DNA from 3 places in the Streptomyces sp. Wb2n-11 genome. Region 1 is predicted to be linked to each of the others. Evidence: riboswitches for the same ligand, from Rfam matches in the RefSeq annotation. Region 1 holds a riboswitch; each other region holds the start of a gene.

Region 1 (4,914 bases):
TCGCCGCGCTCGCGCCGCAGCGGCGCCCGGGCCGGTGGCGGCGGATCGCGCTGCCGCTGCTCGGTCTGGTGCTCGCCATGGGCGTGCACGCCCTGTGGAACGGCTCCGCGGCCTTCGGGACGTACGGCTTCTACGCGGTGTACGCCGCCTTCATGGTCCCCGCCTTCGCGCTGCTGACCTGGCTGGTGATCTGGACGCGCCAGCGCGAACTGCGCACGATCGCCGCCGAACTGCCCGCCTACGCCGCCGCCGGCTGGCTGCGGCCGGCCGAGCCGGCCGCGCTCGCCTCGATGCGGGCCCGTTCGCTGGCACGGGGCGCGGCGGCGCGCGCGTACGGAAGCGGTCCGTACGGAAGCGGTCCGTACGGAAGCGGTCCGTACGGAAACCAGGCGGCATCCGGCGGGCGGGCCGCGTCCCGGGCCGCCGCCCGTGCCGTCGCCGAGTACGAGGTCTTCGCGACGTCCCTGGCCCTCCTGCGCCACCGGGCCCACCGCGGCGCGGCGGGCCCGGACTTCACCGCACGCGAGCAGGAGCTGCTGCACCACCTGTGGCAGCGCAGGGACGTGGCCGGGCCGGCCCTGGAGTACGCGGCGCGGGCGACGAGCCGGGTGTGGGCCCCGCCAGCGCCCCCGTGGCGGACCCGGCCGTACCCGTGGCCGTCGCCGGCGCCGTGGTACGGACCGCCGCCCCAGCGCTCCGCCCCCCACCGGGACCACGCCGTCCACAACCCGTACCGGCAGCAGCAGCGGTAACAGAGCCGGCAGCCCTGGCGACGGGGGGTGTGTGCCAGGACTGCCGGGGATCGAGGGGAACCGCGGGGAATGCCGTCAGACCGTGAGGCCCTTGTCCCGCAGCCACGCGGCCGGGTCGATGCCGGCGCCGCCGGGCGTGTGCACTTCGAGGTGCAGGTGGTCTCCCGTCACATTGCCGGTGGCGCCCACCCGGCCGATGACGTCGCCCGTTCCGACCTCTCCGGAGGTGACGGTCATCGAGGAGAGGTGGCAGTACCAGATCTCCGTGCCGTCCGGGAGCTCCAGGACGATGCGGTAGCCGTACGCGCCCGACCAGCCCGCCGATTTGATGGTGCCGCCGTGCACGGCCTTGAGCGGCGTGCCCTTCGGGGCGGCGAAGTCCAGGCCGGTGTGGTGGCCGGAGGACCACATCGAGCCGGACTGGCCGTAGGTGGAGGTGAGCGTGTACGAAGAGAGCGGCAGCGAGTAGCTGGCGGCCAGCTTGGCGAGCCGCTCCTGCTCGGCCTTGCGCGCGGCCTCTTCCTCCGCCTTCCGCTTCTCCTCCTCGGCCTTCCGCTTCTCCTCCTCGGCCTTGGCCTCCGCCGCGCTCTGCTGCTCGGCCGCCTCGGCCGCTGCCTGCTCGGCGGCCTTCGCCTCGGCGGCCACCTTGGCCTCGGTGTCGGCCGCGTCCTGCTGCTGCTCGGCCTGCTGGAGGATGCGGGCGCGCAGTGCCTCGCCCGCGTCGGTGGTGCCCTGCTGCGCGTCGGCGGTGGAGACGCCCGCGGTGGTGAGCGGGGCGGCGGCCAGGGTCGCTTGGCCCGCCGTGCCCGTACCCGCCTGGCCGCCGGAGCCCGAGTCGCCGGGCATCCAGGCGCCTATGCCGGGAAGGGACTTGGCGTCGGGCAGCGAGTCCGCGATCGCGTCGGGAAGGGAGATCGAGACGGCCGGCTTGTCCTGCGCGGTGGCTATGCCCCCGCGCCGACCGCGGCGATGACGCCGACGCCGAGAACGGTGGAACTACGGCCGATTCCGCCGCGCTGCTTGGCGACGCGATGACGGCCGCGCACGGGACGGATGGACTCCTCGGTGGGATTCCACTCTTCCCAGGTTCCCTCCGCGCCACCGGGAATGCCGGCGGCGTTCGGTACCTCGTACCCGTAAGAGGGCAGGGTGGCTTCGGGGGCAGGCCTGTTGGACGCCACGGAGGCGTGCTCCTTTCCTTCCTTCTCGCCTACCGGGTTAGCTGACGGGTTCGGAGCAGGAAGGTCTCCTACGGGCTCCTCGTAGGTACGAAGGAGTCCGATTCACCCCAAGGAACGTGGTTCCCCGGTTCCCTTGCGGAATTCGGCGCGTGCGCACGGTGTCGCCTCTTGCGACGACTGGGACGACCGCGCTGCGTTATCGAACGTTAATAGACACCAGGTCCGCTTTCCAAGCTGTTCCCGTTGATCGTTAACGATATCGACCTGAATCAATCACCACACAAGCGGTCGTAGTGGGGCGAGTTGATCTGCCCCCGATCGACACTCTGAAACCTCGCTTCCATGACGGTTCGTCAATCGTTATGCGTAGTGGCGTCTTACGACTACGCAGCGTCGCGGGCCTAGTTTCGTCGTCATGGTTGTCAACAGCACGCGGTCCGTGGCCGACCGCTACCGCGAGTTCTCCGAACAGCAGGCGCGCGGCGTCTCCCCCGCCTACGCCGAACTCACCGCCCGCATCAGCGAGGACGAGGACCTCTGCGCCCTCATCGCCGCCCTGCCGCCCGGCAACAAGCAGCAGCCCAATCTCCTCCTCGCGGCCGTCCGCTTCCTCGGCGGCCCCTCCGAGCGGTGGGCGCCCTTCCGCGCCTGGACCCTGGCCCACTGGGACGCCGTACGCGCCGTCGTGCTGACCCGCTTCACCCAGACCAACGAGCCCGCCCGCTGCGCCACCCTGCTGCCCCTCCTCGCCGCGCTCCCGCAGCCCCTCGCCCTCATCGAGGTCGGCGCCTCCGCCGGCCTGTGCCTCCACCCCGACCGCTACGCCTACCGCTACGACGGCGGCGCCGTCCTGGGCTCCTCCCCCGTCACCTTCGACTGCCGTACGGAGGGCCCCGCACCCCTCCCCACCGCGCTGCCCGGCATCGCCTGGCGCGCCGGCATCGACCTCAACCCCCTCGACACCACCGACGAGGAAGACGTCCGCTGGCTCCAGTCACTGATCTGGCCGGGCCGCGCGGAGCGCCCGCGGCAGCAGCTCGCCGCCATCGAGGCCGTACGTACGGCGCCCCGCCCCCGCATCGTCCGCGGCGACCTCGTCGACGAACTCCCGGCGCTGGCCGCCGAAGCCCCGGCGGACGCCACCCTGGTCGTCTTCCACACCGCCGTACTGACCTACCTGCCGCTCGCCCGCCGCGAGGAGTTCGCCGCGCTCGTCCGCGAGCTGCCGGGCCACTGGATCTCCAACGAGCACCACACCGTGCTGCCCCGGCTCGACGCCCCCGCCCCCGACGACGAGCACCTGCTCACCCTCGCCCTCGACGAGCGCGTGGTCGCCTTCACCGCTCCGCACGGTCAGAGTCTCCACTGGTTCGGTGCGACGAGGGTGCCGGGTGGGACGGGCGCGACGGGTGTGACGCCACCCGCCTGACCAGGCTCACGGTCCGGCGGCGGTCCGGCTGTCCCTCGGCGGGCCGCGCGACCGCCAGCAGGGCCATGTCGTCCGTGGCGGCCCCGTGCGTGTGCAGCCGTACGTCGTCGGTGATCGCGTCCAGCAGTTCCTCGGGGCCCGGGAAGATCCGCCCGCGCAGCCGCGCGGGCGGATCGTAGAAGACGCCGTCGGCGTTCCTGGCCTCGGAGAGGCCGTCCGTGAAGAGCAGCAGCGTGGCGCCCGGCGGGAACGCGCGCTCCTGGGCCCGGTCGGGCCAGGTCCCCAGCTCGCCCATCCCCAGCGGCAGCGCGGCCTCGTCCGGCACGATCTCCGTGAGAGCCCCGTCGGCGTACAGCATGAGCGGCTCAGGATGGCCGCGGTTGACCAGCCGCACGACACCCTGGCCGCGCGGGATCTCGGCGAGCACGGCGGTCGTGAACCCCTCGAAGGCGTCGATCCCGTCCCGCCGCGCGCCCTCCCGCATGAGCGCCCGTTCCAACCGCTGCACGACACCTTCGAGCGACCTCTCCTGCTCGGCGGCCTCCCGGAACGCCCCGATGACGACGGCCACCGCCTCCACCGCGTCGAGGCCCTTCCCGCGTACGTCGCCGACCACCAGCCGTACCCCGGCCGGTGTGTCCTGCACGGCGAAGAGGTCCCCGCCGATGAACGCGTCCGCCTGCGCGGCCTCGTACCGCGCCGCGACGTGCAGGCCGGCGATCCGGGCGGGGGGCGTGGGGATCACGGCACGCTGGGCCGCCTCGGCGATGGTGCGGGCGGAGGCGAGCTGCTCGCCGCTGCGGCGCACGACGCGGTTGATGACCAGCGCGAGGACGGCGACGGTGACGACGGTGACCAGTTCGGTCACGGACTCGATCTCGGTCGAGGTGTCGTTGTACAGGTGCAGCCCCACGACGGCGGCGACCGCGGCGCCCCCGGCGAGGAGCGTGTTGCGCAGGGAGAAGAACGGCGCGGCGATCAGCGGGGCGGCGGCGAAGAGCGGTGACGCGGTGAAGTGCGGCGGCGTGACGACGTCGAAGACGAGCCCGCCGACGATCAGCAGCGCCGGCAGTGCCCGGAGGAAGTGCCGGGCCGTCCCCACGGCGTCGACGCCCGCTCCGCCTTGCTTCCCCACCTGTGGTCTCCCGCTCGCTCCGCATCCGCGTGCGGACGGTACCGTGCCCAGCCCAGGCTGGCCGTAGCCGCGCCGCACGGCCGTCCGGGGGCAGCCGACCGGGGGACGGCGGCGCCCTCGTGCGAGCCGCGAACGACGAAGGTCCGGATCTCTTCCGAGATCCGGACCTTCGTCTTCAGTAGCGGGGACAGGATTTGAACCTGCGACCTCTGGGTTATGAGCCCAGCGAGCTACCGAGCTGCTCCACCCCGCGTCGTTGAACCCAACTCTACGCCATTCGGGGACCGGCTCCGACCATTTACGCCTGCGCGGCGATCACGCGCGCGCACTTCAGGGACTCGGTCCGCGTGGTGCCGACTTCCAGGTCGTACACGACACCGCGGTGCACGAGCTCCGCCTGCGCCGCCGCCGTCCCCG
Region 2 (4,914 bases), 2.9 Mb from region 1:
CCTCACGGACCGGGACGAACTGGTCCATCTGCACTGGGGGCCACGCATCTCCCTCGCCGACGCCGAGTCCCTCGCCGCCGAACCTCCACCGCCCTACTGGCCGTTCGAGTCGCAGCTCGACGGGCGCGAGGAGTACCCCGTCGAGGGCGGGCCCCGCTTCGTGCGCCCCGCCCTGTCCGTGCGTACGCCCGAGGTGCGCGGCACCGAGTGGCTCTACGACGGCTCCAGCGCGGCGGGCGACGAACTGCGGCTGCGCTTCACCGACCCCGTGCACCACCTCGGCCTCACCCTGCACTACCGGATGCGCGAGGACTCCGACGTCGTCGAGCGGTGGGCCACCGTCGCACACGAGGGGCCGGCCGGCGCCCCCGCCCTGGAGCTGCTGCGGGCCGACGCCGCCGCCTGGACGCTGCCCCGGCGCGAGCGGTGGCGGCTGAGCCAGCTGCACGGCCGGTGGGCGGCCGAGTCCCGGCTCGTACGCTCCGCGCTCACCCCCGGCGAGAAGATCCTGGGCAGTCGCCGCGGCCACACCGGGCACCAGCACCTGCCGTGGGTCGCGCTCGACGCGGAGGGCGCGGCCGAGGAGAGCGGCGAGGTGTACGGCTGCGCGCTCGGCTGGTCCGGGTCGTGGCGCATCGCCGTACAGCAACTGCCCGACGGCACCGTGCAGATCACCGGCGGGGCCGGGCACGACGAATCGGGTCTGCTGCGGCTGGCGCCCGGCGGAACGTACACCACACCCGTCTTCGCGGGGCTGTGGAGCGAGGGCGGGTTCGGCGGCGCGAGCCGTGCCTGGCACGCCTGGCAGCTCGCGCACGTCGTCCCCGGCGCGGACCGCGAGCGGCCCGTCCTCTACAACTCCTGGGAGGCGACCGGCTTCGACATCTCCGAGGAACAGCAGCGCGTCCTCGCGCGGCGGGCCGCCGACATCGGCGTGGAGCTGTTCGTCGTGGACGACGCCTGGTTCGGCGCCCGGACCAGTGACCGCGCCGGGCTCGGCGACTGGACGCCGAACCCGGACCGCTTCCCCGGCGGGCTGGGGCCGCTCGCGGACGAAGTGCACGGCCTGGGCATGCGGTTCGGGATCTGGGTCGAGCCGGAGATGGTGAACGCGGACAGTGACCTGTACCGGGCGCACCCCGACTGGGTGCAGCACCATCCCGGCCGCACCCGTACCGAGTTCCGCAACCAGCTCGTCCTCAACCTCGCGCGCGGCGACGTCCAGGCGTACCTCTGGGACCAGCTCCACGGGCTGCTGTCGAGCGCTCCCGTCGACTACGTGAAGTGGGACTTCAACCGCTGCTTCACCGACGCGGGCTGGCCGGGCGAACCGTACCCGCAGAAGCTGTGGACCGAGCATGTGCACGCGCTGTACGCGCTCCTCGACCGGCTGCGGGCCGCGCATCCGGACGTCGCCTTCGAGTCCTGTTCGGGGGCGGCGGCCGGATCGACCTCGGGATTCTCTCCCGTACCGACCAGGTGTGGACCTCCGACAACACCGACCCGCTGGACCGGCTCGCCATCCAGCACGGCTTCAGCCAGCTGCACCCGGCGCGGGCGATGGCCGCCTGGGTCACCGACAGCCCCAACACGCAGCTCAACGGGCGGGTCAGCTCGCTGCGCTTCCGCTTCGTGAGCGCGATGGCGGGGGTGCTCGGCATCGGCGGCGACCTGGCCGGGTGGAGCGAGGACGAGATCGCCGAGGCGCGCGAGTGGGTGGACCTGTACAAGGAGATCCGGCCGGTCGTGCAGCACGGCGAGCTGTACCGGCTGCGGGCGCCCGAGGGCGGGCTCAGCGCGGTCCAGTACGTACGCGGGGACGACACCGTCGTCCTCGCCTGGCTCCAGGCCCAGCACTACGGCGAGCAGCAGCCTCCGCTGCGCCTGCGCGGGCTCGACCCGGACGCGGCGTACGCCTGCCTCGACACCTCGGCCGTGCACCGGGGTTCCGTACTGCTCCACCGGGGACTGCGCACCGCGCTGCGCGGTGACCTCGATGCCGCGGTCTTCCGGCTGAGGAGGGTCTGAGCCCTGTTCCTCCCCGCTCCTCCATGTTCTTCCCGCGCCCTTCCCGCTTCCCCTTCCCGACCCTTGCGGTCCACGGTCGGGGAGATGGGTTGCATTTGGGGTGAAACGGACGATTCTGGGGCAACTTCCCTTGTAGGGCCGGGAAATGGCAGAGGCCGCTGGTGAGCAGGATCATATTCGTGACAGTGCGTGGCGAAGCTCCGGGTGCAAATGCCGGTTCACGGGCGGTGCGTAAAGATCCGTAATCCACGGAGGGTGACGGGAATTCCGTGGTGAATTCCCGTCAGGCAATGCCCGTGTGAATGGACTGGCTTGTACGGGGGACCCCCGTCGGCTTACGGTCACCGCAATCCGGGTGGACCGCCGAATCCTGCCACCTCCCGGAATCCGCACTCACTCACTCACGCGTTGGCAGGAGCGGGGGACCCAGGTAAGTACGCCGGTGATCCGGACGTCTCGTGCGTCCGGACCGGCTTGGGGTGAAGTCGCGCAGCAGCGCGGCCGGGCATCTCCAGCCCGAACCCGACAGCTCACCTCGTAGGCGCCGGAGAGGAATGTTCCATGCCCGCAAAGGGTAAGCACCGCCGCCCGAGGTCCAACTCGATCACTCGCGGAATTGTCGCCGCGGGAGCGGGCGGAGCCGTACTCGCACTTCCCCTGATCACCGCCACCGGTGCGAACGCCGCGGAGAAGGCCGCAGCCCCGGCCGCCGCGTCCGCCGCCGCGGTGTCCGAGAAGGCGACGCCGCAGAAGAAGACCAGCACCAAGATCTACTCCGTGGTCTCCGGGGACTACCTGTCGAAGATCGCCGAAGAGCAGAACGTGCGCGGTGGCTGGCAGAAGCTGTACGAGGACAACCGTGAGGTCGTCGGCGGCAACCCCTCGCTGATCCTGCCGGGCATGGAGCTGACCATCGGCGCCAAGGCGTCGGCGCCCGCGAAGCAGGCCCCGGCGAAGCAGGCCCCGGCGAAGCAGGCGAAGCCTGCGGCCGAGGCTCCTGCCGCGCCCAAGGCCGAGGCCGCCGCTCCCAAGGCCGAGGCCAAGACCGAGGCCAAGGCCGAGGAGTCCACTTCCGTGAACTCCGCCTCCGCCGCCCAGAGCACCGGATCCGGCTTCACCGCCCCGGTCTCCGCGAGCGTCACCACCCCGTACCGCGCCGCCGGCGGCAGCTGGTCCAGTGGCTACCACACGGGCGTCGACTTCGCCGCGGCCAGCGGCACCCCGGTCAAGGCCGTCGGTGCCGGCACCGTCGTCTCCGCGGGCTGGAGCGGCTCGTACGGCAACGAGGTCGTCATCAAGCACGACGACGGCCGGTACTCGCAGTACGCCCACCTGTCCTCGCTGTCCGTCTCCTCCGGCCAGAGCGTCGGCGGCGGCACACAGATAGGCCTCTCCGGCTCCACGGGCAACTCGACCGGCCCGCACCTGCACTTCGAGATCCGGACCGGCCCGAGCTACGGCTCGGACGTCGACCCGCTGGCCTACCTGCGCGGCCACGGCGTCACCGTCTGATCCCTCCCGGGTCGGCCTGAACGCTCCTGTACGCCCCCTTCCGCCGCCCGCACCGGGCGGCGGAAGGGGGCGTATGCGCATTTTTTGGTCTATTCCGGGTTGGACAAAGCTTGACCGGTGTCCTATATCACCCCACGTCAACCCCTCCCTACGGTGGCGTAGGTCACTCATTCCGGTGAAGGATGTGCCGACGTGGCAGACGATTCGAGATCATTCAGCGCAGGCACCATCGGGTCGTACGCGGCGATCGGCGACAGCTTCACCGAAGGCGTCGGAGATCCCGGACCCGACGGTGCGTTCATCGGCTGGGCCGACCGGCTCGCCGTACTCCTCGACGACCGCGTACCCGAGCACACGTTCCGCTACGCCAACCTCGCCGTACGCGGCCGTCTCCTCGACCAGATCGTGGCGGAGCAGGTCCCGCGCGCGAAGGCGCTCGCACCCGACCTGGTGAGCTTCTGCGCCGGCGGCAACGACATCCTCCGGCCCGGCAGCGACCCCGACGACGTCGCCGAGCGCTTCGAGCGGGCCGTGGCCGACCTCGCCGGCGCCGTGGGCACCGTGATGGTGACCACCGGCTTCGACACGCGCACCATGCCCGTGCTGCGTCATCTGCGCGGCAAGATCGCGACGTACACGGCGCACGTACGGGCGGTCGCCGACCGGTACGGCTGCCCGGTGCTCGACCTGTGGTCGCTCAAGTCCATCCAGGACCGGCGCGCCTGGGACGGCGACCGGCTGCACCTCTCGCCCGAGGGCCACACCCGGGTGGCGCTGCGCGCCGCGCAGGTGCTCGGGCTCGACGTCCCGGCCGACCCGGACCAGGCGTGGCCGCCGATGGCGCCGCGCGGCGTGCTGGAGGTGCGCCGGGACAACATCCAGTGGGCGCGGGAGCACCTGGTGCCGTGGATCGGGCGCCGGCTGCGCGGGGAGTCCTCAGGTGACCACGTCGAGGCGAAGCGGCCCGACCTGCTGCCCTTGTGAGAGGGCGGCAGGTGCGCCGGGGACGCGTTCCAGGACGCCGCCCGCGAACACGTCGTACAGCGGCAGCGTCTCCAGGTGGACGTAGCCGATGTGGCAGTCGCAGACGGCGAGGGGGCAGGCACGCGGACGCAGTGCCTGCCGGTACGAGCCGTCGTAGAGGTTGCCGAGCTCGGCGCGCACGAAGTGGCAGCGGCGCACCGTGCCCTCGCCGTCCACCGAGATCACCGATTCGCCGGTCCGGCAGGGCAGACCGGCGGAGCGGTGCGGGTGGCGGCTGTACGGGAAGAGGGGGTCCAGAGCCGTCCAGTGTCCGGCCTCCTCGTCCGTGTAGGTGCGGCCCTCGGCCGCGTTGACCCACAGGTAGACCTCGGAGGGGAGCGCGGCGCGCAG
Region 3 (4,914 bases), 2.1 Mb from region 1:
GACGGCACCCGCGAGGCCGACGCCGCCGACCTGGCCCTGACCGTCCTCGGCGGCGGCGAGTCCTCCCGGCTGCACAACCGCCTGGTCCGCCGCGACCGGACGGCCGTCGCCGCCGGTTTCGGGCTGCTGCGCCTCGCCGGCGCCCCCTCGCTCGGCTGGCTGGACGTCAAGACGTCGGCCGGCGTCGAGGTGCCCGACATCGAGCGCGCCGTCGACGAGGAACTGGCCCGCTTCGCCGCCGAGGGCCCCACGCCCGAGGAGATGGAGCGCGCGCAGGCCCAGCTGGAGCGCGAGTGGCTCGACCGGCTCGGCACGGTCGCGGGCCGCGCCGACGAACTCTGCCGGTACGCCGTCCTGTTCGGCGACCCCCAGCTCGCGCTGACCGCCGTCCAGCGCGTCCTGGAGATCACGGCGGAGGAGGTCCGGGCGGCGGCCAGGGCCCGCCTGCGCCCGGACAACAGAGCGGTCCTGGTGTACGAGCCGACACACGCGGCGGACGCAGCCGACGACACCGCAGACGCCGCCGGTGCGGCCGGTACGCAGGAAGGGGCGGACAAGTGACCGACACCGCAGCCGTGAGCATGGAATTCCACCCCCGGCCGCAGGCGGGCACCCCCACGCCGTGGGCGTTCCCCGCCCCCGAGCGGGGCTCCCTGCCCAATGGCCTGACCGTCCTGCGCTGCCACCGCCCCGGCCAGCAGGTCATGGCGGTCGAGGTCTTCCTCGCGGCCCCCCTGGAGGCCGAGCCCGAGGGCCTCGACGGCGTGGCCACGATCATGTCGCGGGCCCTCTCCGAGGGCACCGACAAGCACTCCGCCGAGGAGTTCGCCGCCGAGCTGGAGCGCTGCGGCGCCACGCTCGACGCGTACGCCGACCATCCGGGCGTCCGGGTCTCCCTGGAGGTCCCGGTCTCCCGGCTGCCCAAGGCGCTCGGCCTGCTCGCCGACGCGCTGCGCGCGCCCGCCTTCGCGGACGGCGAGATCGAGCGGCTGGTGGCCAACCGGCTCGACGAGATCCCGCACGAGACGGCCAACCCGTCCCGCCGCGCCGCCAAGCAGCTCTCCAAGGAGCTGTTCCCGGCCACCTCGCGCATGTCGCGGCCGCGCCAGGGCACCGAGGAGACGGTGAAGCGCATCGACGCCACAGCGGTGAAGGGCTTCTACGCGGCGCACGTGCGTCCCGCGACCGCCACCGCCGTGATCGTCGGCGACCTCGACGGCACCGACCTGGACGCCGTACTGGCCGACACCCTGGGGGCGTGGAAGGGCGACACCGCCGAGCCCCGCCCCGTACCGCCGGTGACGGCAGACGACACGGGCCGTGTGGTCATCGTGGACCGCCCCGGCGCGGTCCAGACGCAGCTGCTCATCGGCCGGATCGGCCCCGACCGGCACGACCGCGTCTGGCCGGCCCAGGTCCTCGGCACGTACTGCCTGGGCGGCACGCTCACCTCCCGCCTGGACCGCGTCCTGCGCGAGGAGAAGGGCTACACGTACGGCGTGCGCGCCTTCGGCCAGGTGCTGCGCTCCGCGCCGGACGGGTCGGGCGCGTCGATGCTGGCGATCAGTGGTTCGGTGGACACGGAGTCCACGGGTCCGGCGCTCGAAGACCTGTGGAAGGTGCTGCGCACCCTCGCGGCCGAGGGCCTCACCGACACCGAGCGCGACGTCGCCGTGCAGAACCTGGTGGGTGTCGCACCGCTCAAGTACGAGACGGCGGCCGCCGTCGCCGGCACGCTCGCCGACCAGGTCGAGCAGCACCTGCCGGACGACTTCCAGGCCCAGCTGTACGCCCGCCTCGCCGAGACGGGCACGGTGGAGGCCACCGCGGCGGTCGTCAGCGCCTTCCCCGAGGACCGCCTGGTCACGGTCCTCGTCGGGGACGCGTCGCGGATCGAGGAGCCCGTCAGGGCGCTCGGCATCGGTGACGTGACGGTGGTCGCCGGCTGACGGTCCGCCCGTCCGAGCCGATGGCGCAACTCCCTCAAAACGGGAGGTAGAGGGACCCCGGTGGCCGACAAGCTGCCGGGGTCCTTTGGGTATGTCCGTTTTGTTGTGGAGGTTGCCTTTCTGGTCTGTGGGGTGCGTTACAAAGTGCGATGTCTTTTTGGTGATTGAAAGATCTCCCGTTTAGCGTCGGTCCGGCTGTCCGTCAGCAGTGAGCCGCATCCGCGGCACCGGACAGTCATCGCCGAGTCCCCGTCAGGCGCGAGCCTGGGGAGCCGGGGACCCAAACCGTCCCTGGGGTGAATCGGACGTCCTTCCGTGCGTACGGAGAGGGGTCCGTAGGAGACCTTCCTGCTCCGAACCCGTCAGCTAACCCGGTAGGCGAGAAGGAAGGAAAGGACCAGCCACTTCATGGCGTTCACCCGTGCCACCGGGAAGCACCGTCGTCCGGGCCGTCCGGGCCGTCTGACGCGCAGGAGCGCGAACCTCGCGGGCGTGGCCACCCTCGCGACGACCGGTGCCATCGGGAGCCTGGCCTCTCCGGCCCTCGCCGCCGGCGCCGGCGCCGACGCGGCCCACTCCGCCGGGACGACCGGCCTGACCCAGGCCCTCGTCATCGGCGACTCCCTCGCCGCCCAGGTCGCCGCCCAGGCCGAGGCGCAGCAGCACGCCGCCGACAAGGCGGAGGCCGAGCGCAGGGCCGAGGCGGAGCGCAAGGCGGAGGCGGAGCGCAAGGCGGAGGCCAGGCGCAAGGCGGAAGCCAGGGCCGAGAAGGAGCGCGAGGAACGCGAGGCCGAGGAGCGCGCCGCCCGTGCGGCGGAGCGTGAGCGCCTCACGGCCTACACCCTTCCGGTCGCCGGTTCCGTCGTGACCACCGGCTACCGGAGCGGCGGCTCGCTCTGGTCCTCCGGCAGCCACTCCGGCATCGACTTCCGCGCCGCGTCCGGCAGTTCCGTCGTGGCCGTCGGTGCGGGCACCGTCGTCGAGGCCGGCTGGGGCGGGGCGTACGGCAACAACGTCGTCGTCAGGATGAACGACGGCACCTACACGCAGTACGGCCACCTGTCGTCCATCGGCGTCTCCGTCGGCCAGGCCGTCGCCCCGGGCCAGCAGATAGGCCTCTCGGGTTCGACCGGCAACTCGACGGGCCCGCACCTGCACTTCGAGGCCCGTACGTCTCCCGAGTACGGCTCCGACATGGACCCGGTCGCGTACCTGCGCGCGCACGGCGTGAACGTCTGACGCACCCCGGTTTTCCGGAAGGCCCCGGCTTCCCGCCGGGGCCTTCGGCGTTGGCCAAAAGATATCCATGAATTCCCGCCGCCCGTCGGAAATTGCGCACCGCTGCAATAGAGTCGCCGAACAGGTGTCAATCGACCGCGTTTCGCGGGAGACGAGGCGGAGGTCCGCTCATGCGCGTTCCCGCGCAATCGGTATGCACGGCGATCCGTGACGACATCGTCTCCGGCGTCTTCGAGCGGGGCAGCCGGCTCACCGAAGAGCTGCTGGCGCGCCGTTACGGCGTCTCACGCGTCCCGGTGCGGGAGGCCCTGCGCACGCTGGAGTCCGAGGGGTTCGTCACCACCCGCCGGCACGCGGGCGCCTGCGTGGCCGAACCCACCGAGCAGGAGGCCGCGGACCTCCTGGAGGTCAGGATGCTGCTGGAGCCGCTGGGGGCGGCCCGCGCAGCCCAGAGGCGCACCGAGGCGCACCTCAAGGTGTTGCGCGGCCTGGTCAGGCTCGGCCAGGAGCGGGCCCGCCGGGGCGAGGGCGAGGACCTGAGCTCCCTGGGCGGCTGGTTCCACGAGACGCTCGCCCAGGCGTCCGGCAGCCCCGGCCTCACGACCCTGCTCACCCAGCTCGGGCACAAGATCACCTGGATGTACGTCGTCGAGCAGCCCGCCCGCCCCGTCGAGTCCTGGGCCGAACGCGGTGCGATCGTCGACGCCGTGGCACGCGGCGACGCGCGGCGGGCCCGGGCGCTTACGGCCCTGCACGCCGAACGGGCGGTGGCCGCGCACCGGTTGCGGCGCCCCGGGCCGCGGCAGGAGAGCGTGAGGACTTCGCAACATGCCGTAAACACCGGGGGCGGACGCAATTAACAGATGTGCCGTATACAAAGAAAGTGAATCGGCGGGGGCTTTTCCTGCTGCCCGGAATTCCTGACGTATGTCTCCGCATAAAAGCGAAGGAGCCGCGACGCCCCGAATTCGGGGCGTCGCGGCTCCTTCGTGAGAATGAATCCGTCCGAGTGGTCAGACGGTCTCGGGAAGCTCGTCCAGGCCCTCGGAGACCAGCTTCGCCAGGCGGTCGAGGGCGGCGTCGGAGCCGTCGGCCTCGGAAGCGAGCACGATCTCTTCGCCGCCCTGCGCGCCCAGGCCGAGCACCGCGAGCATGGAGGCCGCGTTGACCGGCTTGCCGTCGGCCTTGGCGATCGTCACGGGGACGCCCGAGGCGGTCGCTGCGCGAACGAAGATGGAGGCGGGCCGGGCGTGCAGGCCTTCGGCCCAGCCGACGGTGACACGGCGCTCAACCATGGTGTTGCCCTTCATGTTCTAACGGTTGTCTAGACCAGTCTCTCATGTCGTGCGAGAAAGCCGTGCCCGCCGCCCTGCGCCGGCCGCGCGCGGCGGCCCCAGCCTGCCTCGCCCCGAGCGGGCCCGCGACCCGTAGGCTTTCGTCATGCAGCCTCCGATGGAGCGGAACCCGCCGGATCGCAACGGGCACCACGCGTACCCGGCCCACTGGGAAGCCGACGTGGTGCTGCGCGACGGGGGTACGGCACGGATCCGCCCCATCACCCCCGACGACGCGCAGCGCCTGGTCAGCTTCTACGAGCAGGTGTCGGACGAGTCGAAGTACTACCGCTTCTTCGCGCCGTACCCGCGCCTCTCGGACAAGGACGTCCACCGCTTCACCCACCACGACTACGTGGACAGGGTAGGCCTCGCGGCGACGGTGGGCGGCG

What was found. A riboswitch is a leader RNA that binds a small molecule or an ion and turns the genes downstream of it on or off. The one in region 1 is predicted to bind cyclic di-AMP.
Region 2: it holds a riboswitch for cyclic di-AMP, as region 1 does, so the genes downstream of both, BN1555_RS03570 (M23 family metallopeptidase) here and BN1555_RS17070 (M23 family metallopeptidase) in region 1, are expected to answer to the same signal.
Region 3: it holds a riboswitch for cyclic di-AMP, as region 1 does, so the genes downstream of both, BN1555_RS07400 (M23 family metallopeptidase) here and BN1555_RS17070 (M23 family metallopeptidase) in region 1, are expected to answer to the same signal.

Annotation. Positions count from the first base shown of each region.
Region 1 covers NZ_CVPB01000001.1:3,737,463-3,742,376, reverse strand. The annotation lists gene BN1555_RS17075 (PrsW family intramembrane metalloprotease) at 1-752, shown strand, start outside; partial or broken gene BN1555_RS17070 (M23 family metallopeptidase) at 828-1,900, opposite strand; cyclic di-AMP (ydaO/yuaA leader) riboswitch at 1,945-2,091, opposite strand; gene BN1555_RS17065 (DUF2332 domain-containing protein) at 2,349-3,362, shown strand; gene BN1555_RS17060 (PP2C family protein-serine/threonine phosphatase) at 3,271-4,497, opposite strand; tRNA gene BN1555_RS17055 (tRNA-Met) at 4,677-4,750, opposite strand; gene BN1555_RS17050 (chloramphenicol phosphotransferase CPT family protein) at 4,796-4,914, opposite strand, start outside.
Region 2 covers NZ_CVPB01000001.1:804,612-809,525, reverse strand. The annotation lists partial or broken gene BN1555_RS03575 (alpha-galactosidase) at 1-2,028, shown strand, start outside; cyclic di-AMP (ydaO/yuaA leader) riboswitch at 2,413-2,587, shown strand; gene BN1555_RS03570 (M23 family metallopeptidase) at 2,590-3,540, shown strand; gene BN1555_RS03565 (SGNH/GDSL hydrolase family protein) at 3,733-4,524, shown strand; gene BN1555_RS03560 (STM4011 family radical SAM protein) at 4,477-4,914, opposite strand, start outside.
Region 3 covers NZ_CVPB01000001.1:1,673,662-1,678,575, reverse strand. The annotation lists gene BN1555_RS07410 (M16 family metallopeptidase) at 1-561, shown strand, start outside; gene BN1555_RS07405 (M16 family metallopeptidase) at 582-1,949, shown strand; cyclic di-AMP (ydaO/yuaA leader) riboswitch at 2,179-2,345, shown strand; gene BN1555_RS07400 (M23 family metallopeptidase) at 2,358-3,188, shown strand; gene BN1555_RS07395 (GntR family transcriptional regulator) at 3,359-4,048, shown strand; gene BN1555_RS07390 (HPr family phosphocarrier protein) at 4,202-4,483, opposite strand; gene BN1555_RS07385 (bifunctional acetate--CoA ligase family protein/GNAT family N-acetyltransferase) at 4,629-4,914, shown strand, end outside.